3 regions of the Undibacterium sp. YM2 genome follow, and region 3 is predicted to be linked to each of the others. Evidence: predicted binding sites of a transcription regulator. Region 3 holds the regulator's gene; each other region holds the start of a gene.
What was found. Region 3 encodes FliA, which starts transcription of late flagellar genes. Its sites were predicted from a motif close to CTAAAGTTTNNNNNNNNNNNGCCGNTA; they were not measured.

Region 1 (8,150 bases), on a different replicon from region 3:
GTCTTGTCGGACGTATCCGCTGCGAGCCCACCTTGCAGCAAACCGCTGACTCCCTTAGGTACTAAAATCAATTCAAGACCAAGCTCATCAGCAACAGCCATCAAGGTCGTGAGCTTTGAGTCTTTTTCACCAGACATCAGTCCCCGGATGGTTGGGGAGGTCAGGCCTGTATTCTCGAGGATTGTCTTCTGAGAAATTTTATTGCGCTCTTGGCTCAATTTTAAGAACTTGGCTACTTCGGCTAGATTACGCATATATTTGAAATCAAAGTATCTATTAATGTTGTAATGATAGTTTGATTTCATTGTATTGCAAGTCACTCCTCCAAAATAAATGAAACTAAAATATCTATTCCATGATAATAGATACTTTAGTTTCGATTTAGGATAGATTCGGCTAGCGATTTTGGCCGATATTCGGGAGGTTTACTGGGCCTGGCTCAGCGCAAGAATACGAGTGAAAGAGTGTTCCTGTTCCAATCAGAACGCCCAAAACGAAAGAAATAATTGCAACAACGATCACAGAAGTGGCGTAAAACTTTTTTTGAATATAAAGTCTTGTTTCATTCCCCCGCTCCATCGAGTGCTACCGAGTTTGCAGTGGACTCAGCGGAGCAACTCCCAAATTGCTTGACGCCTTGGGTACCAGACGAGCTCCAGACACAACAGCAGAAGATAGTTTCTTCCTTTTTATTCGGCCCAGCATTGAGGTCTGCGCCTGTTCCGAAACTTCAAGTCCACCAGCTGTAATTCGCTCGGCCAGAGTTCGATAGCTGAGCCTACTTTTTTAGGCGTTGAATGTCCTCGTACATAGTTTCGATAAGCGAAATTTTCGAACGTTCATCGTCTTGGAAATTACCTATTTCCTGGATATTCATCGATCCTTCACCTTTAACGAATGCAATAGTTTAAAAATGACCACTTGAGAGAATGACCAGCACAACCCGAATATTCAAGTTGTCGTAGAACGTCGTACTTTGTCGTACTCTGTCGTAACGATAGCCTAGCGGAGTACGGCCCATTACCCATTAACCTATGAAAATAGCGAACAATTTGGAGGCGTGAGAAAAGTGCGCCACTTTTTCAGTCAAAGTGCTTGCATTGAGAGTCAAAACACTGTCCAATAGCGTCGTCGGCACCCGGCACTTCAAGAACCTACAAACTCCTAATCAAATTGACTCCCCAATGCCATGCAATGGAGAGTCCAATGACTCAAAGATCACTACGCCTGAATATCAGGCACTATCCATAGGAAATGATCTTTTCTACTCAAAAAAATAGATTTTATTGAACAGAATTGCTTACGCAAATCGCGCTTTTTTTTCTACAGAAATTAAATATCGGGCAAACACAGAGTACATCTAGAGTACAACGCTGAAGTGGCTTTGCGCCGGTTATCAAATACAGAAACACCACAGAAACACAAAATTTACCGCACCAAAATCGTACGCTGTAAATCACAAAAATCGCTGGTACTTTCTGCCAGGCTCCAAACAGAAAACACACAGGCATTTGAATAATAGCTGCTATGGGATTGCCCCCGGATGTCGGAAGGAATGAGCGCTGAGCTCGCCAACCGGTGTGTAACAGCGTCTAGCTCAAGGCTGGATACATAAAATGCCGGTCCTCACGTGACCATGGCTACCCGCCAGTAAGACAATGGTTAGAAACGTGACGCATGGGACACGACAAGTCCCAGGTCTTCCCAGAGTATTGGGGAAGCGACCGTAGGAAGTGATTCCTATGGGGTTTCGAAGTTCAGGCATTTGGCAGCTCGGAACCAATTCAGCGTATTTAAGGATGCCCGCCATGGCCACCACAAATGTGAACGCCTAGCACCTGAGTAACCACCAGGGCGCGTAAGCAAAAAACGAAACACTTTTCGAGAGCTTGAGAAAAAAATTGACGAAAGATAAATTACTCGAAATAATTCACGCAAACGCAGGAGCCCGCCAAAATGGCCGCGTCGCGTCAGAAAGAGCATTCACTGAGCACAAAGAGTCGTTGGAAGCCAGCTTCAAGCAACTTACGGAACTGGGTTTTAAGCTACAGGAGCCAGCTGACCTTCAGCTAAGACATGTAAAATCGTTAATTCATTATTGGATTCGCAAGAAACAAGCGAAGCCAAAAACAATAAAAGTTAGCTCACCTACGTGGGCAAGGCAAATGCACATTTAATGCGCGTGGAAGCCGCAGCTCGAACGCCCAAAAGCGCCGCCTAGGAATCATACTACGCATGGAATTGGCATTCGGCCTCCGTACAATACTCTTGGGCCTGAGTGAAAACAAGAGACAAAATCGACCAAACGTCATGTCAGCTTACTACTGCAATTTTGGCAAGCGTGTCTCTGTCGATGACGTTACGATCGCACTCACTGTCATCGATAAGGCACTTGGCCTCCTTGCCAAAGTCAACCTGCCAGAAGTACCAGAACACCTCAAGGACGACTGCCATGAGGTACGCGGCACTCTCGAAGAATCCGGGCTGGAAATTACCTTGCGCCAGACCCATTACCAACCACACTGGTAGATGAACCTATTGTTTTTGCTTTACGTCGGGTAACTGTGCGATCTTTGCAGTAGACGTTTTTGCTTTTATGGTACATTTAGCTCAATCGACAAAGGCTTTTGTCAAGGATATATGGAAATGACTCTAAATCGTGTTTTGCAACAGATCAAGATTGCAGCGAAAGAAACCCCTCGTCTTTATTTTGCACCGCTTGTCGGAGCAATAAAGGGCATTCGAGCCGAATTTGCGAAACTGGATAGTGTTGACAAAAAAAGTTAAGGTCAAACATTAATAAAAAAATTTCACAGCAAATGCCCCGTAAATACGGGGCATTTTTATCACGAAAGTCCATCTTCTCAGCGTTTTTCGAGCCAGTCATGTGTTAGGGCTGATTCACACTCTCAAAGTTCCCTTCCTGAATAGTTCCTCAGATCATATGGCTACCTGCGGTTTGGCGTGAATAGCCAGTGAATTTCCACTCGATTCCGTTCACATCGGGTCCTTAACGTCCTTAGGCTAATAAGCTGGGCAAATGTCGCTTGTCCCATTGCAAATTCCCCATACCAACCAATTTTTCCAACTCCGACGCGGTGAGCTGTGTTGGAAAAGTTTGTAGCTCATTCCACTAAATTTTCCAACTTCGACACTGATCATCAGGTCGAATTTTTCTGTGTTGCGTTTTTGCTCTATTTGTCGCGCCTAAGCCGTTACCAATTTTTTTTGTACAAGCATGGTACTTCAGGATAAAAAATAAAATTGTCTAAACTGATATTGTTGTTCAGCCTGGCTGCCGCAGTATCGTCTAACGTTCAGACCTCGAGTGTTCGAGTTTATGATCCCAAAAATCTCCAGGCATTCACCGCCTCCAGAAACCCAACTGCCGGCCCAAATATTCTTGCGTCGGACCTTGTTTTTAATCCGGATCCAATGCCCGTTGTTCCGGCATCCCCATCCGATATCTATCGCGCAGACTTCGTGAAGGATCAGAAGGCATAAGACGACGCGATCGCAAAACGCGCAAATGGATCCAGAAGAATATCGAGATAAGAAACCAAACACTCCTAAATTCGCCATACAAGGATTTTGCAACCGAACAGGGCTATAGCGCGGCGGCAGCAGCGGATCCATACAAAAAAAGCAATGTTGCTACAGTTGCAATTCAATGCAAAAAAATATGTGAATGCACCCTAATTTCATTGTTGATTTATCTATCTATGTTTTTTTATATAAATGGATATTTAAAAATTTTATTTTTTTGAGAATTAATCGCAATAAGGCTAAACCTTTTCACAAATCCGTGGATGCATTGTTCAGTTAGAAATAAGTGCAGTCGATGCGTCTTGATCTCGTAGTTTGCTTTTATAGCAAGCATGAGGCAGGGCGGTATTCCCAGACAATAAAGGATAGTTAAAAATGGTAGCGATAGTCAATGGACAAGGTTTAGGCGCAAATCTCAATGTATTCACAGGTCTGGGACAAAAGAGCCGGCTGAACCAGTCTGTGGTGGGGAGTAATGGCCAGCGCATCTACGTCAATGGCAAGAGTGGCAATCTGGTTGTACAAAATCAGGACTTGCAATTATTTGACCATGGGCTCGATCTTGGCGCGCTGCGTACCTACAACAGCAGCGGCAAATTCACCGACGACAATGGCGATAACTGGCTGGTGGGCTTTTATGCCAAACGCCTTGATGTTGTTGGACAATTGGGTAAGGCAGGCAGCAGCATCATCAGGACCGAAGCCGATGGTGCCCGTACCAGTTTCTCCTGGAACGACACGCTCCAGAAATACACAGGCCAAAGAGAGGGTGGGCATGCCAGTGAAATCACTATTGATGGCGGGCAATTACTGTGGAGCCAGCAAGGTAACTGCCTCTCTGAATCCTATGATGCCGGCAGTGGCCGCCTGCTTGCCACCATAGACCCGCTTGCGTACCGCATCAGCTATGAATACGACAGCAAGGGCTTGCTTGCCAAAGCCATTTCAGATAATGGTGTTTCCACCAGCTACCACTACGATGGCAATAATCTCAGCAACATCCAGACACATGCTCTGGATGTTGCAGGACAGTGGCAGGAACAAAACAGCGTTCATTACACCTACGATGCGCAAAACCGCCTGTCCGCAGTGAGCCTGAGTACAGCCGGTAATGGCGGGGTTGCTGGCAGCACCTATACCACTCGCTACACCTATGATGGCGACAGCAAACGCCTGGCCAGCATTGATCAAAATGATGGTACCCAACTTAGCTTCACCTACCAGGAAATCGGTGGAGAATACCGCCTCACACAAATTGAAGACGGCCAACAGCAAGTGACCCGTTTTGTCTACGATTTTGGCAATGGAGTTACCACTGTCGAAGACAGTCAGCATCACAATACCGTATTGAGCTACCGTACTGACGGCAAGCTCGTTGCCATAGACCAGCCTTTGCAAGACCAGGGCACTACGCATACTGAACTTCAATACGACGATCAGGGCAATTTACGCAAGGTCATTGGTGACAATGGTTTGCTCAGCGAAATGCAATATGACACCGAAGGCAGACAAACCTCAGGTCGCGATACAGATGGCAATACCCGGACACGAACCTATGACAGTCTCGGGCAGTTGCGTAGCGAAACCATACACCTGAATGCCGATGACCTTGATCCTGCCGCAAATGGCAAAGACAGTACCACACGTTACTACTATGTTGCTGCCTCCTCAGGCCGCGGTGAATTGCTCCGTTTTATCATCGATGCACAAGGGCAGGTCACCGAATATCGCTACAATGCACAAGACCAACGTACCAGCGCCCTGACTTTTGCCGCCACTACCATCGATGCTGCCAGTTTGAGCGGTGATGAAACTGCCGATGCCATTGAGAGTCTGGTGCTGGAACGCGCCCATCTCAAAGAGACAGAAAGCCAGTCAGCATACCGTACAGATATTCTGCGCACCGACCTCAGCTATGACGCCCATGGACAATTGGCCAGCGTCATTCACTATCTCAAGGTCAATGCCGATACCGGTTTTAGCGGTGTCGCTGATGGGCAGGCAGAAACACGCTATGTCTACGACCAGGATGGCCTTTTACTGTCCAAAGTCGAGCTTGCCAGCGCCTTGCAAATAACTTATGCCCACGATGAACAGGGACGCTTGCTCAGCGTGACAGAAGGCCCACAAATCAGCACTGTCAATCAGCATGATCAAGGCGCCATGCGTCTGAGCCTCACTGTCGCAGCAGGAGAGCAAACGACCCAGATTTACGGTAATGACGGCCATCTCGTCACTGCCTTTCTGGCAAATACTGCCGGCATCGGCGGTGAAGCGGAAGAGGTACTGCCCGGTGTGCAGGATATCCAGGGCAGTATTGCCCAGCCTGGTGAACAAGACAATTACCAGTTCGTCGTCAAGGAACGCTCACGCTTCTTTTTTGATGGTGTACAAGGCGATAAAATCCAGTGGAAACTCGACAATGGCGTCACTACCCTGTTCCCGAACAGAAATATGGGTGATAGCACAGATCCGTTTCTCGAATTGAATGCCGGTACTTACCACCTGACTGTGAGTGCCCAGCAAGGCAAGACGGGTAACTATAACTTCCGTTTGCTGGGCGAAAGTGCTGCTATTACTTTGCCAGAAAACACCGAAGTTACCGATAATCTGCAGACAGCCAACCAGGCGCAACTCTATGCAATCGAAGCCCAGGCCGGAGACCGTCTGTACTTCAGTCACGGTGCTGCTACGTCCGGTAATAACTGGAACTGGCGCATTTTTGGACCAGATGCATCGCTTCTCGGCAGCGGTGCATCATGGACTGATAGTGGTGCCCTGATTGCTGCCAAACCTGGCAAGTACTGGGTCAGCATAGAAGCGGCAACACCAGGCAGTAGCGCTGCCGTGCCCTATGCCTTTACCATGTTCAGACAGACACCTGTCAATACTCCAGCAAGTTTTGCCCAGGCTTACCATGTTGAGTTAGCCACACCAGGAGCTGCTGCCAGCTATGACTTTGATGTAAGCCAGCCATCCTGGTTGAAATGGGACCAGCTATCCTACGCGACGAATATCAACTGGCGTTTGCTCAATACGAAAGGACAAGTACTTGCCAGCGGCAACGCTGGCAGTGTGAATGAAACCCGTCTTGCTCCTGTCAATGTACTTGCGGGGCGTTACCGTCTGGAATTCTCTGGTAGCGACAACAATCCTGGTGCACTCGACTTCCGCATGTTGGCCATTGCTGAATCTGCACCTGTGACCCTCATTGACGGGCAGACCGTCGCCATAGGCTCTGCTTCGGGGCATGAAGACAATGTCTATCTCTTCCATGCAGATGATAAGACCAACTTGAGTATCAGCCCCCAATTTGACAGAAGTGACGTGCTCGGCCAGTATCAGGTAACTGACCGTGCCGGTCATGTACTCCAGCAAGGCGAACTCGGCAATAACAGCTATGTTAACCTTGGCTTGCTACAAAGTGGTGATTACTACTTGTGGTTGGGCGGTGCTTTGACCAATGGTGCAGGATTCACAGGCAGCATGCATATGCAGACATGGGCTGCCCAAGCCATCAACAGTGGCGAACTGGCCGCCAATGGCGTGAGTGAAATCAAGGGCGACGTCACCGCAGCCGGACAAGTTATTAAAAATAACTTCCATGTCACCGAGGCTGGTACCTGGGTATTCGAGACGGCGACCAATTTGCTCAATACCCAGTGGGAGCTGGTTGGCCCGAATGGCGTTGTATTGACAGCCCGTGATCTCAATAAGACACAAGCTGCGGGCGGCGTTGCAGCCTACCTCAGCGCTGGCGATTATCAACTGACAGTGAGTGCAGGTAAAAATGTTGGCGCATATGCCCTGCATGCAAGCGCACTGAGCAATGCAGTTGCCCTGACAGATGCGCAGGCCCTGAGCCTGCCGGAGCTGGCAGTGGGCGAATCCGTTCTCTTACGCGCAGCATCTGCGTCACAAGACCGCTTTGACTATAACCTCAACGCCCAAAATGGCGAATTCAATGTCCAGGTCTTTGACCAATTTGGACGCAGCCGTTATAGCAGCGTCAGCGCAACAGGACAGTTTGAACAAGCGGCAGCGCAGGGTGATATCTACATTCGTGTTACTCGCGCTACAGCCGGGCCGGGCAGTGTTCAATTCACCACCTTACGTACGCTGGCAAACGTAGCAACACCAGCGCTGGGCACACCTATTAATCTGGGGCAGACAGTAATCGTCAGTGCGGCACCGCAAAGCAAGGCCACCTATAGTTTTGACCTGGCTCAGGATGGTTTGTTGTTTTTTGATTATCCATTCGGTGGTGTTAATGATGTTGAAGTGACCGGTACCTTACAGAGTTTTAGTCTATACGTTCCGACACCAGGAACCAACGGCGCTCCTGTCTGCCTGGGATGGGCCCCAGCAGGTCACTATAAAGTCAGTTTCGGTCGCTTTGCCGTCGAAGACTACGCATTTACTGTAAAAACCGTCCAGTCTGCGATTCAAGCTCTGCCGGATCAAGTCACGACAGGTGCGCTGGCAGCTAATCAAGGTGCTGCTTTATATCGCTTCGATGCTCAGGCTGGTAAAGATTATGAATTAGACAGTCTGGTGAGTGACGGCTTTTTGGGATATGAGGTATTCGATAGTTACGGGCATCG
Region 2 (8,150 bases), 910 kb from region 3:
CTGGTTACGCGCTTTTTCCAGACCATCCTGGCCATCTACCGCCTCGATTACCTGATATCCGGCTGCTTTTAAACTGAAAGCTACCATCTGCCTCAGAGAGCCAGAATCATCCACAGCTAAAATTGTCTTGGCCATATTTACTCCGTTATACGAATTGTAGGCAGCTTCAGCTTGCTGCCACTTGATTTAAAATAACTCTATGTCACCGCTATCCATATGCTTTTGATGCACTGCTTTACGTAACAAATTCTTCAGGTCGGCGCTTTGCTTTTCCAGGCGCAAGGTAGTCTCACGCAACAAGGCTGTCAACTCATCCGTTTCACCGTCATGCTGCATATCATTGCCGACCACACCCAAGGTTCCCAGCACTTCACGCAAACCTTCACACCTTTGCAAGGTGCGCGATATCAACTGGCTGGTCAAATCCTGGAATTGCAAACTGGTCACAGCCGAACTGATATGCGTGGCAATATCTTCCTGAATTGCCTTGAGCCGTAACACACTGTCGTCGGCAACACCTCCAGAACTGATGATCAGGTTGATTTCTTCCTGCTCACTCGATATGGCGGAGTGCAGCGCCATGAAACTGACGCCCAGCTTTTCTATCGCTTCACCCAAGAGTATCGTTGTTTGCGCAAGGTCAGTCTCAACCTCCAGCAAATGTGCATTTCCATGATCAGACACACCTGATAAAAGTTGCTTAACCTGAGAACCCAACAGTTTCTTTTTGGACATCTTAAGCATCCTATCTATGCATATTGACTTAATGATGCTGCAGTCTTACTTGTAGCTTGTCTATATCAAGGCTTGACTGAAATTTCAGCGCTTGAGTCAGACTGATTTGCAACCTCAATAGAGCCGCCGTCCTGTGAAGCAGATTCTTCTGCCTTTTTATTCATGACGATAATACTGATCCTGCGGTTGATCGGATTAAGTGGATCTGCCTTGTCAAACAGAACCGAGGACGACAAGCCAACCACTCTCAACACCTTGGATTCGTCCATGCCACCATAAATCAGTTCCCGCCTGGAGGCATTGGCACGGTCGGCAGACAATTCCCAATTGCTATAACCTCGCTCACCACTGCCATAGGGAGCCGCATCAGTATGACCCGACAGGCTGATGCGATTCGGTACATCATTAAGTGCCTTGCCAATCTCATGCAAAATTTCCCGCGTGTATGGTTGCAGGTCTGCCTTGGCCGAAGCAAACATGGGACGATTTTGCTCATCTACCATCTGTATCCGCAAACCGTCAGTAGTGATATCAAGTAAAAGCTGTTTCTTGTATTGTTTTAGCGTAGGGTTGGATTCTATGGCAGCTTCAATCTTGGACTTCAGGCCCTTCAGCCGCTCTGCCTCAACTTTTGCCAGGGCGGCCTCAGCAGCTTGCAGGTTATAAGTTTTCTTTTGCGTGTCAATCTCACCTTTACGGCTTTGCCCTTCACGCGCACTCAAATCCTTGCCACCACCCTTGATCACACTGGAACTATCACCGCTACCGTCGCCACCCGCCATTGCCACTTTTAAAGGTGTCTGAAAATACTCAGCTATACCATTCAAATTACCTTTGGCAGTCGAGCCCAGCAACCACATCAACAGGAAAAACGCCATCATTGCTGTCACAAAGTCAGCGTAGGCAATTTTCCAGGCACCACCATGATGGCCACCAGCCACCTTCTTGATGCGCTTTACAATAATCGGTCGTAGTTCTTCGCTTGCCATCATCAATCCAGTTTTTATTATTTAGATTTCGATTGCTTAATATGATCTTCCAGTTCGCTGAACGTTGGCCTTTCAGTGGAATACAACACCTTCCTGCCAAATTCTACTGCCAGCGCAGGTGCATAACCATTCAGGCTTGCCAGCAAAGTCACTTTGATACATTGAAAAGTCTTGGATGACTCATCCAGTTGCTGTTCCATCAAACCGGCCAGCGGACCAACAAAACCATAAGCCAGCAAAATACCCAGGAAAGTACCCACCAGTGCATGTGCAATCAGGATACCAAGTTCTGATGGCGGGATACCCACAGATTCCATCGTATGCACCACCCCCATCACCGCCGCCACAATACCGAACGCCGGCAAGCCATCACCCAGCTTGGCAATGAAATGTGCAGGAACTGCACCTTCGTGATGATGCGTTTCCAATTCATTGTCCATCAGATTTTCAATCTGGAAGGCATCCATATTCCCCGAAACCATCAGACGCAGATAATCGCCTATGAATTCCATCATGTGATGATCATGAACAATAGAAGGATATTTGCTGAACAAGGGGCTGTCTTCAGGCTTCTCAATATCACCCTCGATAGACATCAGGCCTTCTTTGCGCACCTTTGTCAACACATCGAAGAGCATCGTCATCAGCTCCATGTAGAGAGCCTTGGTATATTTTGAGCCTTTCAGAACACCCGGAAGTGCCTTCATGGTGGCCTTCAGGGTTTTCGCATTGTTACCGACGAGGGAAGCGCCAACGGCAGCACCACCTATCATCAACAATTCCAGCGGCTGGAACAATACCGCAATATGTCCACCGGACATGACAAAGCCACCAAATACCGAGCCCAATACGACGAGATAGCCGACGATAACTAACACGAGCTGTTACTCCTTAGAGGGAATTTTTATAATATCGACTACACTACCTCAGACCGGAAGCATTCACCAGAAATGGAAGGTTAAATATTGCTTCTGGAATACATTTCACTATATGCATTATATGCGCCAGACATAAAGAACGGGGTCATTCGCATTGCTTTTTATAGTTAAATCCGCCTCAACACCGGGCACTTTGAACTCATAACTCATGAACTGCGTACCTGGCCGCATCTCAGCACGGACTTTTTCCCACAATCCTGGCATGGCCGCCGGAGACAAGTAGGCAAAGACCGCATCAAATTCAGCAAAATCCAGTTGCAAATAATCTTTTAAATAGAAACTCACCCTGGGGCCAGCCCATTTAGCCCTGAACCAGCTGACCAGCCAGGGAAAAGGCGCAACCTCCACCCCAAAAAAAGACTGCTGAGGACGCAATCTGGCAAGACTGACAGACACCCCCCAAAACCACTGCCGATATCAATGAAAGACAAACCATCGCGCGCAGGTAGTTGCTCAAGAATACACGGCAACAAACTGGATTTGGAAGGAAAATATGGAACTTGAGTGCGGTAAGTTGACCAAAACAACAATACCATCAACACGAAAATCGCCAGACTGATACCAGGATGCAGTTGAAAAACCAGCGAAGCGACGACCGCAAAGGGAAAGACGAACTGAATAAACCACCACCACCAGTTCATACGCAGCAGATAGCTGCAGGCAGAAGCAAGGCTGGCGTGAATGAAGAGCAGTAAAAAGGGGGAAAGTTTGCCGCCGAGTTGCCACCGGTCGGCGACATACAATAGATAAGACAGGCCTAAAGCCAATAGCTGGATAAGAACTGCCAGGAAAACGGGCGAAGAAAGCACTCCGCCATCTGGTAGGAATTTGCCTTTACGGGTTTTTGATGACGCTACCTCCAAGGCTCCTCCTGAATTTTATGCCACCATTTCCAGTGTGGCCTCCGCATCTTTTGCTTTTTTTGTTTTACCTGCCCGTGACGGGACGTGGCATAAACCACAAGCATAATCATCATGCAAATCCAGGCTATGCGCAACAAAATGCCCACCGCATTTGCAACATTTTGCAAAACTCAGCATTTTCCCCTCAAAGAAGCGCACCAGAGTCCAGGCACGTGTCAGGGATAAGACAGGCTCTTCGCCAGCAGGAACAGGCACCTGCTCCAGATACAGGCGGTATGCCTTGATGACAGCATCGATACCATCAACACCAGCATGCTCACGCAAATACTTATGGATGTTCATGAACAGGGACGAATGGATATTTGGCTGCCAGGTAATAAACCAGTCAGCAGAAAAAGGCAGCATGCCTTTTGGAGGGGATACCCCCTTCAACTCCTTGTATATCTTCAGCAGACGCTCACGCGACAAGGAAGTCTCAGATTCCAGCAACTGCAACCTGGCACCCAGATTGACCAATTCAATTGCCAATTGAATTTCGTGAGCCTCGTTTACTACGCTTTTGCTTGCCATGATATTTCTCCGTCCGCTTCGATTCAATGCCTGACAAATTAATGGATTTCTTCAACTGGCTGACCAGCCATCAAAATCGCAGCATGGGAATGCGCAAGCGCACGCTCCTTGTTGTAATTTGTCAACATGCACAAAATGGAACTATCTTCGAAGCGGAAGCGCGCCAACATCATGTTGGAGCCAGCCAGCTTCAAGATCTGGGCATTATTCAAACCTTCGATCAGGTCTGCAATTTCTTTACCAATACCCAAACGGAAAATAGCGGTCGCTTTATCAGCGCGAATCATTTGTTGTGCCAACATCAAATAACTCAAATTGGCATCCCGAATCTCGGCCATCATATCGTTCTGCGTCATTTTCCCACCCTCCAGTTTTGTTATCAGCGGCATGTTTGCGTTGCCAGTGAGATACATTGTGCAGGTTGGCCAAAAGTGGCTGTATAAGCGGGATTCCGTATTTAAAGCAAGAATAAAACGAAGACATGCCGTAGGAAAATATCCTACAGGCACATTTAGACATCTACAAAATGAAATTTCGTAGAAAACAGATTTTAATTTTTTCAAACCAACAAAATCGAGCAATTCGAAAAAATTTAATAAAAACAAAGACTTGCGCATAAATTTAGGTTTTATCGCATCGTCTTATAATCATTAACGGCAGCACTTTAGAAAACTTTAGGGAAAATTTAAAAATATTTTCGATTTATTTTCATTAGCTTGTAACGGCAACAAATTGTGAAATCTTTAGGGCTGATCGCAAAAAAAATCAAAAAAAAATCACCTGTTTGCAACAGGTGATTCATTTTGAGTTGATTACTTGGCTATTTAATCTATTGCTTCCTGCATTTATTGTCTTTCACACATATCAATAAGACCATAAACCTGGTTTATTTCCTACAAAGTCGCACGCCAGATGCATTTGTCTTTAATCTGCTTATCCAGCCCTGTCAGGAGTTTTTCGTGCTCACCCATCTCTTCTTCCGTGGCCATCAATACAGCAATCTCGCCAACCGGCATATCAAAAGCCACGACCTCCTGCACTTTTGGCGCATCGTCTTCTTCTACTTCAATCTCAAAGCTGTTCTGTCCGCGTGACATTGCCAGAAAAACATCTGCCAATAATTCAGCATCCAGCAAAGCGCCGTGCAATTTGCGGTGGGAATTCGAAATTTCATAACGGGTACAGAGCGCATCCAGCGAATTACGCTTACCTGGATGCAATTCTTTTGCCTGAACCAATGTATCAATGACACTGGGGCAATATTCTGTCAATACGGGCAAATCCAGACGCGCGAGTTCGGCATTCAAAAATCCGATGTCAAAAGGTGCGTTATGGATAATGATTTCGGCATCTTTGATATAAGCGCAAAACTCTTCGGCAATCTCGGCGAACTTAGGCTTGTCGCTCAAAAATTCGGTGGTCAGGCCGTGAACTGCCAAAGCACCTTCTTCGGAATCTCGCTCAGGATTGATGTAGCGATGGAAATTATTACCTGTCAGCTTGCGGTTTACTAATTCTACGCAACCAATTTCTATAATGCGGTCGCCATTGCGCGCATTCAAACCCGTGGTTTCGGTATCGAGGACCAACTGCCTACGCATGTTCAATACTCCTTTAAATTACAACACTTAATTTAATCAAAAACCCAGCGCAAGGAAATGCAGGCGGCCAAGCCATCCTGGCAAAACCGACTCTGCATACCAACTCCGGCGGCAAATAATAATTCGCGACCAACAGAAACATAAGGCAGGCGCTCCCTTTGCCAGAAAGGTATCTGCAAGGACTGAAAATGGCTCTTCATGTCGCGGGTAGGCCGGTTTTCGGCAAGTTTAAGGCGCTCTCCTCCCCTGCGCAAATGCATGGTCAACGACTGCTGCTTTAGCCAGGAGACATCCAGCCCATGCTCAGCCGCATCAAAATACAAACGGCCAGCAAACGCTGGGAAATGGATATGATCCTGCCCTTCCCAGACAAACTCCCGCAACTGGTCTTGCTCTGACACTCTCGTATTTTGCGCAGACAAATAGACGATGTTTTTATAGCGATGTATGGCGACAGTATCGTGGTGTACCGTAATACGCGCATCTTCACGCCCCTCAAATAGCTGGCTTTGCATTTCCTTCAGACGTGAAGTCGTAGGCATGCGTACGCCAGCCCTTGAAAACCAGTAACGGAACAAATTATCCCTGCGCGCAGGACTCAACGCACGCATGGCAGCAATGCCCAGTCCAGCATCAGTAGAGCAACTGGCGAAATCCTGCTGAGCGACTTCAAGCATCAAATCTTGCGCAGCCTGGAAATGCATAGCCGAACGGGCAATGCGCTCAGAATAACCCGGTGACAGGGTGTCAAGTACCGGCATGACGCTATGGCGTATGGCATTGCGCAGATAGCGCTGGTCAGTATTTGATTCATCTTCTATATAACGCAGGCCTCGCTGACTTGCATAGGCCTCCAGCGTTGCCCGCTTTTCAGACAACAATGGCCGCCCCAGCATGACCTGGTCATGACCAAACAGATTAGGCGCACGATGACATGCATCCATGCCTGACATGCCGGCCACTCCGCTGCCACGCAGCAATTGCAATAACAGGGTTTCTGCCTGATCGTCCTGATGATGGGCTGCCAGAATCAAGGGGATGCCTGTATCTTTCGCCATTCGCCCCAAAGCTTCATAGCGCCCCTTGCGAGCAGAAGCCTCGACACCATCACCGCTGTCGCGGGCAACCTGAATACGTTGAGCATGAAAGCCGACTTCACCTGAAACGCATATAGCCCGGCAATGATCTAGCCAGGCATCTGCGTTCGGGCTCAAACCATGATGGATGTGAAAAGCATGCAGTGAGATTTTGGCACGATGGCAATAATTGATGGCCAGGTCAAGCAAGACCGTAGAATCCAGGCCGCCGCTATAGCCTACAGCGAGGCCATTTTGCAGATTTCCTTCACAGCAATCAGCAATAATGGCATCGAGTTTTTTTGAGAATGTTTGCTCAAGACTGGAGCAATGTTGATCTGGCCTCATTCAGCAAGTTTCGTTTCCTTAAACTTGCCATAGCTCATTAATTTTTCATGACGTGCTGCCAGCAAGTCCTTGGTTTTGACGCCCTGGAACTGACGCAGGGTATCAGCCAAAGCACGTTTTACCAGTGCACACATTTGTTTTGGATCCCTGTGGGCTCCACCCAGAGGTTCATTGATGATCTTGTCTATCAGGCCCATGGCTTTGAGCCTGTGGGCAGTCAAGCCCAACGCTTCGGCAGCATCAGAGGCACGGTCAGATGTCTTCCACAGGATGGAGGCACAACCTTCAGGGGAAATGACGGAGTAAGTCGCATATTGCAACATCAAAACGGCATCGCCAACCGCCAGCGCCAGCGCACCACCAGAACCACCCTCACCAATAATCGTCGTAATCAGTGGCACTTTAAGCTCTGCCATAACATACAGGTTGTGGCCGATAGCCTCTGACTGGCCGCGCTCTTCCGCATCTATACCTGGCCAGGCACCTGTAGTATCTACAAAGGTGAATACTGGGATATCAAATTTCTCAGCCAGCTTCATCAGGCGCATGGCCTTGCGATAGCCTTCGGGCTTGGGCATACCAAAATTGCGCAGGGCGCGCTCTTTGGTGTCACGACCTTTTTGATGGCCCATAACCATACATGCCTGACCATTAAACCTGGCCAGACCACCAACGATGGACTGGTCATCAGAAAAGCTGCGGTCGCCATGCAACTCATGGAAGTCAGTAAACATCTGGTTGATGTAGTCCATGGTATATGGACGCTGGGGATGGCGGGAAATCTGCGACACTTGCCATGGGGTCAACTTGGCGTAAATATCCTTCGTCAACATCTGGCTTTTCTTCGACAGTCTGTCTATTTCTTCAGAAATATCGACTGCGGAATCATCCTGAACAAAACGCAGCTCTTCTATTTTTGTTTCCAGTTCTGCAATTGATTGTTCAAAATTTAAAAATGTCGTTTTAGTCATCGTGCCTCCTTAACATCACACGAGTTGATAAAAAAATCCAATTTCATTTTGGCGCGGGC
Region 3 (8,150 bases):
TTGCGCCAGATCGCCCTGGACTTTTTGACACTACAGGCATCAGGTCTCAGCAATGACGTACAGGTAACGGTAGGCGAAGTCGATAAACGCCTCAATCTGCAGGCCTGCGACAACCCCAACCCTTATTTATTACCTGGCAGCAAACCCTGGGGCAAGGTCACCCTGGCAATACGTTGCACTGCCCCCGCTCCCTGGCTGGTGTATTTGCAGGCAAATGTGCAGGTGACGGCAGATTACTACGTGGCAGCCAATGCGCTTACCCATGGGCAAGTCATCTCACTCAGCGATTTAAGCAAACAAAGGGGTGATATTGCGAAATTGCCCGCTGGCGTCATCACCGCGCCTGAACAGGCGATAGGCAAAACCATGCAGGTTTCCATGGCTTCCGGTGGTGTCATGCGCCTCGACGCACTCAAAAGTCCTGCGGTCGTGCAACAAGGGCAATCAGTGCGGGTAATCAGCCACGGCCCAGGTTTCCAGGTAGCAACAGATGCCATCGCCCTAAATAATGCGGCAGATGGACAAATTGCCAAGGCCAAGACCAGTTCAGGGCAAACCATCAGTGGCGTTGCGAAGAATGGTGGCATTATAGAAATAGTTTACTGATGGCAAGATATTTGTAGCTGAAATTAAGTACATGCAATATTTTTTCGCAGTAAGGTTAAAGTTTAAAATTACACAGCCGATAAACTGGATGTAGATGTTTGTAAGTCCCACACTAGAGGGTATCGCTGTGAAAATTGATGACGCACTGAATAAGACCGCGGGACTGCCAGTCAGCCCGCAACAGGCTCGCACGGAAAAACCCGCGGAAACTGCGGTACCCGTGGCGAATTCGTCGAAAGTACAAATTTCGACCCTGTCTTCACAGTTGCAAGCCTTGCAAAGTACGCAGGCAAGCAATGCTGTGTTTGAGACCAAGAAGGTGGAAGCTATCAAGCTGGCCATTTCCGAAGGACGCTTCCAGGTCAATTCGGAAAAAGTCGCTGACGGGCTTCTGGAAACAGTTAAAGATTTGCTCAACGCCAGAAAACGTTAAAAAATGAACGCAACAGGTTCCGGACATAGCGCTATTCAACAATGCCTGCAGGAAGAAGTGAGCATCATGTCTTCGCTTGCTGATTTGCTCAAGCAAGAGCAGGCGGCATTGGTAGAAAGCGATATAGTCCAGCTCAATGACTTTACCCAGAGCAAGGGACAGCTTGTGGTCAAAATGACAGAACTGGAAAAAAAGCGTAACAGCTTTTTGAATGAACTTGGATTTAATGCTGACATAGACGGCATGCAGGCTTATTTGCAACAAGCCGGCGTCGCCCAAACCAGCGCGCAGGACTGGGATGCTTTATTGCAACTGACTGTGCAAGCCAAAGAAGACAACCGCACCAATGGTTTGCTGATCAACCGCAGATTATCGCTGAACCAGGCAACCTTGCATTTATTACAGAAAAACAATAATCAGGCTGGCTCCATGTACGGCCCCAATGGTCAATCGACCGTCAAAACTACGCTTGGCAAGGGCTATATCGCTACCTGATCGTGCTTGCACGGTCTGCTTGCGCTTTGATTACGCGCTGCTGATTTTCACAGACGACCAACTCTGATCACGACTTCGTTAGCATGTCCGTGCTGCGCTGACCATACTGCGCCGACTATCCCGCCCGTAACTGGCAAAACTCCTTAATCTCCAGGATTTTCAGGTTTTCAAGGCCCCGGCGCCACGCCAGACAAAGATGCCGCAACTGGCCGCGTTGCTGGTGCAGGCAATGATGTTGCCGCCGCCCCAGATGCTGGGCTCAAGGGTACCTCTATCACAGGTTCAGGCAATACAGCCAGTATGGTGACGGATACACGCCTGTTTCTGGCCCTCCCTTCCGGTGTGTCATTGTCACTGACAGGTAGTTTTGCGCCCTGCCCTACTGCAGTCACGCGGTTTTCATCGACACCATTTTCCGTGAGCAAACGGGCAACCGTGCTGGCGCGTACGGCCGACAATTCCCAATTTGACGGGAAGATGGGGTTACTGATAGGTAGGTTGTCAGTATGTCCCTCTACCTGTATGGCATGGGTATCAAGCTTGAGGACACCGGCAATCGCTCTCAGTGCCTGTATGGAATCGACATTCAGGCGCGCATCACCAGGAGCGAACAAGAGGCTGGCATTGATTTCTATGGTAATACCGCGGCTGGTCTGGGTAACCCTGACCTTGCCTTCGCGCACCAGAGGCTCCAGCACGGTCATGATATCTTTGGCCATGGTCGTCATTTGCGCTTTTTCTTTGCGCAAACCTTCATTGATACGGTTTTTGACCAGGGGCAAGGGATCGAGCTTGATCTTTTGCTCAAGCTGCGCATCGACAGGCTTGGGATTCACCGTCATGACTTTGCCAAAGGCACCAGTCAGTGAGTTGGACAAGACCCGGTATTTGCCCTCGTTCAGCGAGGAGATGGCATACATGACAACAAAAAACGCAAACAGCAAGGTAATAAAATCCGCGTAAGAAACCAGCCATCTCTCATGGTTGTCTGGTTCTTCGTGGTATTTTTTCCTTGCCATAAGTGTATTTTTTCAGTGTCACTGCGTCGCTTAATTGCGGTGGTTGGTCAGTCTTTCTTCCACCACGCGCGGACTGTCACCCAGGGCGATGCTATAAAAAATATCGGACAACATTTCACGGCGCGTCACTTCACGGCCTATGATTTCCTTGAGTTTATTGCTGACGGGCAAAAATAACAGGTTAGCCAGGCCCACGCCATAGATCGTGGCTACAAAGGCAACGGCAATACCACCACCAAGCTTGGATGGGTCACTGAGATTTTCCATGACATGGATAAGCCCCAGCACAGCCCCAAGAATACCTATGGTCGGGGAATACCCACCCGCAGACTCCCAGATTTTAGCGGCCTGACGCTGCTCCATTTCATACAATGAAATATCGACATCCAGTATGTCTTTCAAGCGTATAGGGTCTATGCCATCGATCACCAGGCGCAAGCCTTTGCCTATGAAGGGATCGGTAGAAGCATTCATGTAACGTTCCAGGCTCAGGAAGCCTTCACGCCTGGCCACCACACTCCAGATCAGTGCATCGGCAATATTTTTCTTGCTGCTGTCAGGCGGTTCAGACACTACCCAGCGCAACATGCGCACACCACGCATGAAGGTGTTCATCCTGCTTTGCAAGAGTACCGCACCGAGAGTACCAATGACCACAATCACAAAAGCAGCCGGCTGCACCAGCGAAGACAGGCGCCCGCCCTCGATCAGCTGGCCACTGACGATGCCGAGTACCACCAGTATCAAACCAATTATGCTAGCCCAGTCCACGCTTTCTCCCTTAAGTATGCCCTGAGCCTGGCAACTGCCTGACTGTGTAATTGAGAAACCCGCGACTCCGATACCCCCATCACGGCCCCGATTTCCTTGAGATTCAATTCCTGCTCATAGTACAGGCCCATCAGCAATTTCTCCCGCTCCGGCAGGCTGTCTATGGCACCGATGACGGCGTCACGGAAGTCATCATTGAGCAGATCCTGCAGAGGATCGCCAGAAAAGTCTGAGCAATAATGGTCAAGAAAATGCTCCTTGGTATCAGCATCATGAAAGTCTTCGTAATAGACCAGTTGATGCCCGCCACTGTCAGTGAGCAGGTTCTGATACTCTTCAAGGCTCAGCTTGAGTGATTTTGCCACCTCGGTTTCCAGCGGTGGCCTGCCCAGCTTTTGCTGCAGCACATTCATGGCATTTTCTATCTTGCGCATGTTCTGGCGCACGCCACGCGGCAGCCAGTCGCTACTACGCAACTCGTCCAGCATGGCACCACGTATGCGCTGTACTGCATAGGTTTCAAACTGGGCACCATGGGTATCTTCGTAGCGGTTAACCGCATCCAGCAGGCCTATCATACCGGCCTGCACAAGATCATCCACCTCCACACTGGGAGGCAGGCGCGCCTTCAACTGGTAAGCCAGACGCTTGACCAGAGGCGCATGCTCCCTTAACAGGAAGTTTTTATCTGATTTTCCGCTCGCGGTGTACATTGTTTTGATTATATTCCGAGACCGACACCCAGCTCAGGGACTCCCTCTGCACATAAGGTGGAACGCGCGGTCTTCGCCAATTGTTCAGCCAGCCGGGAGAATGCCAGCGAAGCAAGGGCTTTAGGAAAAGCGTCAATCACAGAGCGTCCCAAATGTGCAGCCTTTCTTACATGTTCATCTTCTGGCACGTGGCCGACGTAGTGCAGCGGCACTGCCAGGTAACGGCTGGCCGCCTGCGCCATATTCGTATAAATCAATCTCGCCTCTTTTTCCGATGCTCCGGACACTAAAATACCATAACCACGTCGCCCCAGCCGGTTGCTCACACGCTTGATCAATCCGTAAGCGGCCTTGATCATGTCGGGGTCAGCAGAAACCTGTATCACCAGTTCGCTGTCATCCAGCGTCGCCAGCGGAAAACTGTCATCCAGATTGATCTCACTATCGACGATGACCAGGTCCGCACGGTTGGCCGCCACATCAAATACTTTGGACAAATGCCGGGTATTTTCGGGCGGCAGCCACGCGTGACGGGCCAGCATCGTTACCGACAGGCCTGCAGCCACCAATTTGACTGCTTCCTTCATTGTACGCTGTTGTCTCGCTACATCCAATAAGGTCTGATCAAGGTTGGCATTCAACCAGGCTCCCACACTATTTTCGGAAGAGCGCGCATCCACCATCAAGACCTGGTTACCCTGGCGCGCCAGCGACACCCCGAGATTGACCAACATGCCACTCTTTTCATCTTCTCTCAAGGCTGACAAAAAGGTAAATACCCGTGGTTTTGGCCCAGCCAGCATACGGCGCAGGCCTTCTGCCTGATCGAAACTAGCCAAGGGACACCTCCTGACCAGCACGTCCTGATTTTCCTGCCGCGGCACCAGCAATACCGGCGCCAGCCATCAGCAAGGGTAATTCTTCATCCAGATAACGGAAAGCCGCCGTTTCACGCTTGAGCTTGAAGGCGCGATCTATCAGGTAGAGCTTGTTGGCGATATGCAGGTCCTCAGGTACACGCTGTCCACTGGCGACGTAATACACCATGAGTTTCTGGCGTATCGCGATATCCAGTGCACCACCTATGGTGGCCGCCTCATCAAGCTTGGTCAGGATACAGCCTGCCAGACCATTGCCCTGATAGGCACGTACGACCTCACTCAAGGTTTCACCCGTTGAAGTCGCATTCAGGCACAGCAAACGCTTTACCGGAGTGTCTGTTCCAGACAACATTGCCACCTGCTCAGTCACCATTTTGTCACGCTGGCTGACACCGACAGTATCAATCAGGACCGTGTGCTTGTTCTTGAGCTCCGACAAGGCGATGCGTAAATCTGCCTCATCCTTGACCGCATGCACCATGACACCCAATATCTTGCCGTAGATACGCAATTGCTCAAAACCGCCAATACGATAACCGTCCGTCGTGATCAGGGCCAGTTTGGATGGGCCATGACGCATGACACAACGAGCCGCCAGCTTGGCCGTTGTGGTCGTCTTGCCGACGCCTGTGGGGCCTACCAGGGCATACACCCCGCCCTTTTCCAGCATCTCATTTTCATTGTCTATGGTTGACAGGTTACGGGTCAGGACGTTTTTGATCCAGTCCAGGCCATTTTCAAGCTTGCCTGCTTCAGGCAGCTTTTCCACCAGATAGCGAGACAGACTGGCACTGAAACCTGTCGCCAGTAATTCACGCAGGATTTCTGCTTTTTGTGGCTGGCGTTTTTGCGTTTGTGTCCAGGAGATTTCTGCCAACTGAGATTCCAGCATGCTGCGCATGGAACGTATTTCTGACATGACATCGTTAAGCTCATTGGCACTCACCGGGGCTTCGATTTCACTGGCAAAACCAGATGCACCGGTCGCCGCCTTGAAAGTCGGCACACTTGCAGGAGCCTCCACGGCTCGCTCAAACGCACGCGGTCTGATAAGTGGTTCATCAGACTGGAATTGAGGGCTAAGACGAGGAGCAAAGCGCGGCACTTCAGGCACCGGTGCCTCATCGCTGGAAGCAGGTGCAATGGCACTGATGGCTTCATCAGCCATGGCCAGAATCTCCACCTTGCCGCCCACATTACGGTTGGACAGGATCACGGCATCTGCCCCCAAAGCATCGCGCAACATGCGCAAAGCTTCGCGAGAAGTGTTCGCGGTAAATTTTCTGACGTTCATGATTGACCTCCGACCAGACTGGTGACTCTAATGGTTTTTGTTTCAGGTACTTCTGCGTGTGACAAGACTTTGAGTTGTGGCAAATTGCGGCGCAGGAAGCGTGACAGCAAGGCGCGCAATGGCGCAGGCACAAGCAGCACTGGCGTCAGGCCCATTTGCTCCTGATGCTGGGCCGCAGCCTCGGTCTGGCTTGCCAGCGTGTCGGCCAGGCCAGGTTCTATGCCAGAGCCATCAGCGCCGCTGGTTTGCAGGGCTTGCATCAATAGGCGTTCGAGGCGGCTATCCAGGGTCATGACCGTCATCTCATTCCCGGTCGGGAAGATTTGCTGGACGATGGCACGGCCCAAAGCGATCCTGACTTGCGCCGTCAACTCATTCGCATCCTGGGTATGCATGGCTTGCTCAGACAGGGTCTCAATAATGGTACGCATATCGCGGATATGCACACCCTCGACCAGCAGGTTTTGTAATACTTTTTGCAGGATGGACAGAGGCAGGGCTTTTGGCACCAGCTCTTCCACCATTTTGGGCATGTCTTTTGCCAGGTGATCCATGAGCAACTGCACTTCCTGGCGCCCCAGCAACTCTGCCGCATGGCTGGTGATCAGGTGATTCAGATGGGTGGCAATAACGGTGCCAGAATCGACCACGGTATACCCCATCGCTTGCGCCTGTTCACGCAGTGCGGCGTCTATCCAGATCGCTGGCAAGCCAAAGGCAGGATCATTGGTGACGGCACCTGGCAAATTACCGGTCACCATGCCAGGATTGATCGCCAGATATTGTCCGCTCAATGCCTCACCGGCACCGACTTCCACACCCTTGAGGGTGATCCTGTATGCCGAAGGCTTGAGTTCCAGATTATCGCGTATATGGACGGGGGGTGACAAAAATCCCACTTCCTGGGCAAATTTCTTGCGTATGCCTTTGATACGGCGCAGGAGTTCGCCGCTCTGATTTTTATCTACCAGGGGTATTAGGCGATAACCGACTTCCAGGCCCAGGGTATCGACTGGCAAGATATCTTGCCAGGTTGCTTCTTCCATTTCCTGACCTGCAGTGGCGGGAGCCTCGGTTTTTTCTTCAATAACCGGGGGCAACTGGGCGCGCTTGTTAAGCATGTAGCCACCGCCAACCAGTATGCCTGCCAGCAAAACGAAGGCGATGTGCGGCATGCCGGGTATGATGCCCATACCGCCGATAATACCGCCAGTGATGATCATGACCTGGGGTTTGGCAAACAACTGCCCTATTAACTGACCACTGATATCCTGGTCGCTGGCCACGCGCGAGACCACGACACCTGCCGCAGTTGAGATAATCAGTGAAGGAATTTGCGCCACCAGGCCATCACCAATCGCCAGCAAGGTATAGTTTTTCAGGGCGGTCGCAAAATCCAGGTCATGCTGTACCATGCCCACCACCAGGCCACCAACGATATTGATGACGGTGACCATGATGCCCGCTACCGCGTCACCACGCACATATTTACTGGCACCGTCCATGGCACCATAAAATTCTGCTTCTTGCGCCACTTCGGTACGGCGACGGCGGGCTTCCTGCTCAGCGATCAGGCCGGCATTCAAGTCAGCATCAATCGCCATTTGCTTGCCCGGCATCGCATCCAGGGCAAAACGTGCACCCACCTCTGCAATACGGCCAGCACCCTTGGTAACGACAGTAAAGTTGATGATGGTCAGGATAATGAAGACCACGATACCGACCGTGTAATTACCTCCGATCAAAAAGTGACCAAAGGCTTCAATCACTTTACCGGCGGCATCCGGGCCAGTGTGGCCTTCTGTCAGCACGACGCGGGTAGAAGCGACGTTCAGGGACAGGCGCAGCATGGTGCTGACCAGCAGCACGGTCGGGAACACCATGAAATCCAGCGGCTTGACCGTGTATAAACTGGTCAGCAAAACGATGATGGCGATC

Region 1: the regulator FliA is predicted to act here: its motif matches at 3,786-3,812, upstream of UNDYM_RS30190 (tandem-95 repeat protein).
Region 2: the regulator FliA is predicted to act here: its motif matches at 2,635-2,661, upstream of motA (flagellar motor stator protein MotA).

Annotation. Positions count from the first base shown of each region.
Region 1 covers NZ_AP018442.1:164,401-172,550, reverse strand. The annotation lists gene UNDYM_RS30205 (hypothetical protein) at 1-305, opposite strand, end outside; gene UNDYM_RS30195 (hypothetical protein) at 2,311-2,529, shown strand; gene UNDYM_RS30285 (hypothetical protein) at 2,647-2,787, shown strand; gene UNDYM_RS30190 (tandem-95 repeat protein) at 3,922-8,150, shown strand, end outside.
Region 2 covers NZ_AP018441.1:3,129,276-3,137,425, forward strand. The annotation lists gene UNDYM_RS14130 (response regulator) at 1-135, opposite strand, end outside; gene UNDYM_RS14135 (chemotaxis protein) at 187-735, opposite strand; gene motB (flagellar motor protein MotB) at 801-1,724, opposite strand; gene motA (flagellar motor stator protein MotA) at 1,742-2,602, opposite strand; gene UNDYM_RS14150 (hypothetical protein) at 2,720-2,947, opposite strand; gene UNDYM_RS14155 (hypothetical protein) at 2,944-3,525, opposite strand; gene flhC (flagellar transcriptional regulator FlhC) at 3,541-4,095, opposite strand; gene flhD (flagellar transcriptional regulator FlhD) at 4,134-4,451, opposite strand; gene dnaQ (DNA polymerase III subunit epsilon) at 4,989-5,696, opposite strand; gene tilS (tRNA lysidine(34) synthetase TilS) at 5,729-7,120, opposite strand; gene UNDYM_RS14180 (acetyl-CoA carboxylase carboxyltransferase subunit alpha) at 7,117-8,091, opposite strand.
Region 3 covers NZ_AP018441.1:2,221,121-2,229,270, reverse strand. The annotation lists gene flgA (flagellar basal body P-ring formation chaperone FlgA) at 1-606, shown strand, start outside; gene flgM (flagellar biosynthesis anti-sigma factor FlgM) at 734-1,039, shown strand; gene UNDYM_RS10045 (flagella synthesis protein FlgN) at 1,043-1,534, shown strand; gene motD (flagellar motor protein MotD) at 1,702-2,553, opposite strand; gene UNDYM_RS10035 (flagellar motor protein) at 2,584-3,324, opposite strand; gene UNDYM_RS10030 (RNA polymerase sigma factor FliA) at 3,306-4,037, opposite strand; gene UNDYM_RS10025 (MinD/ParA family protein) at 4,046-4,876, opposite strand; gene flhF (flagellar biosynthesis protein FlhF) at 4,869-6,212, opposite strand; gene flhA (flagellar biosynthesis protein FlhA) at 6,209-8,150, opposite strand, start outside.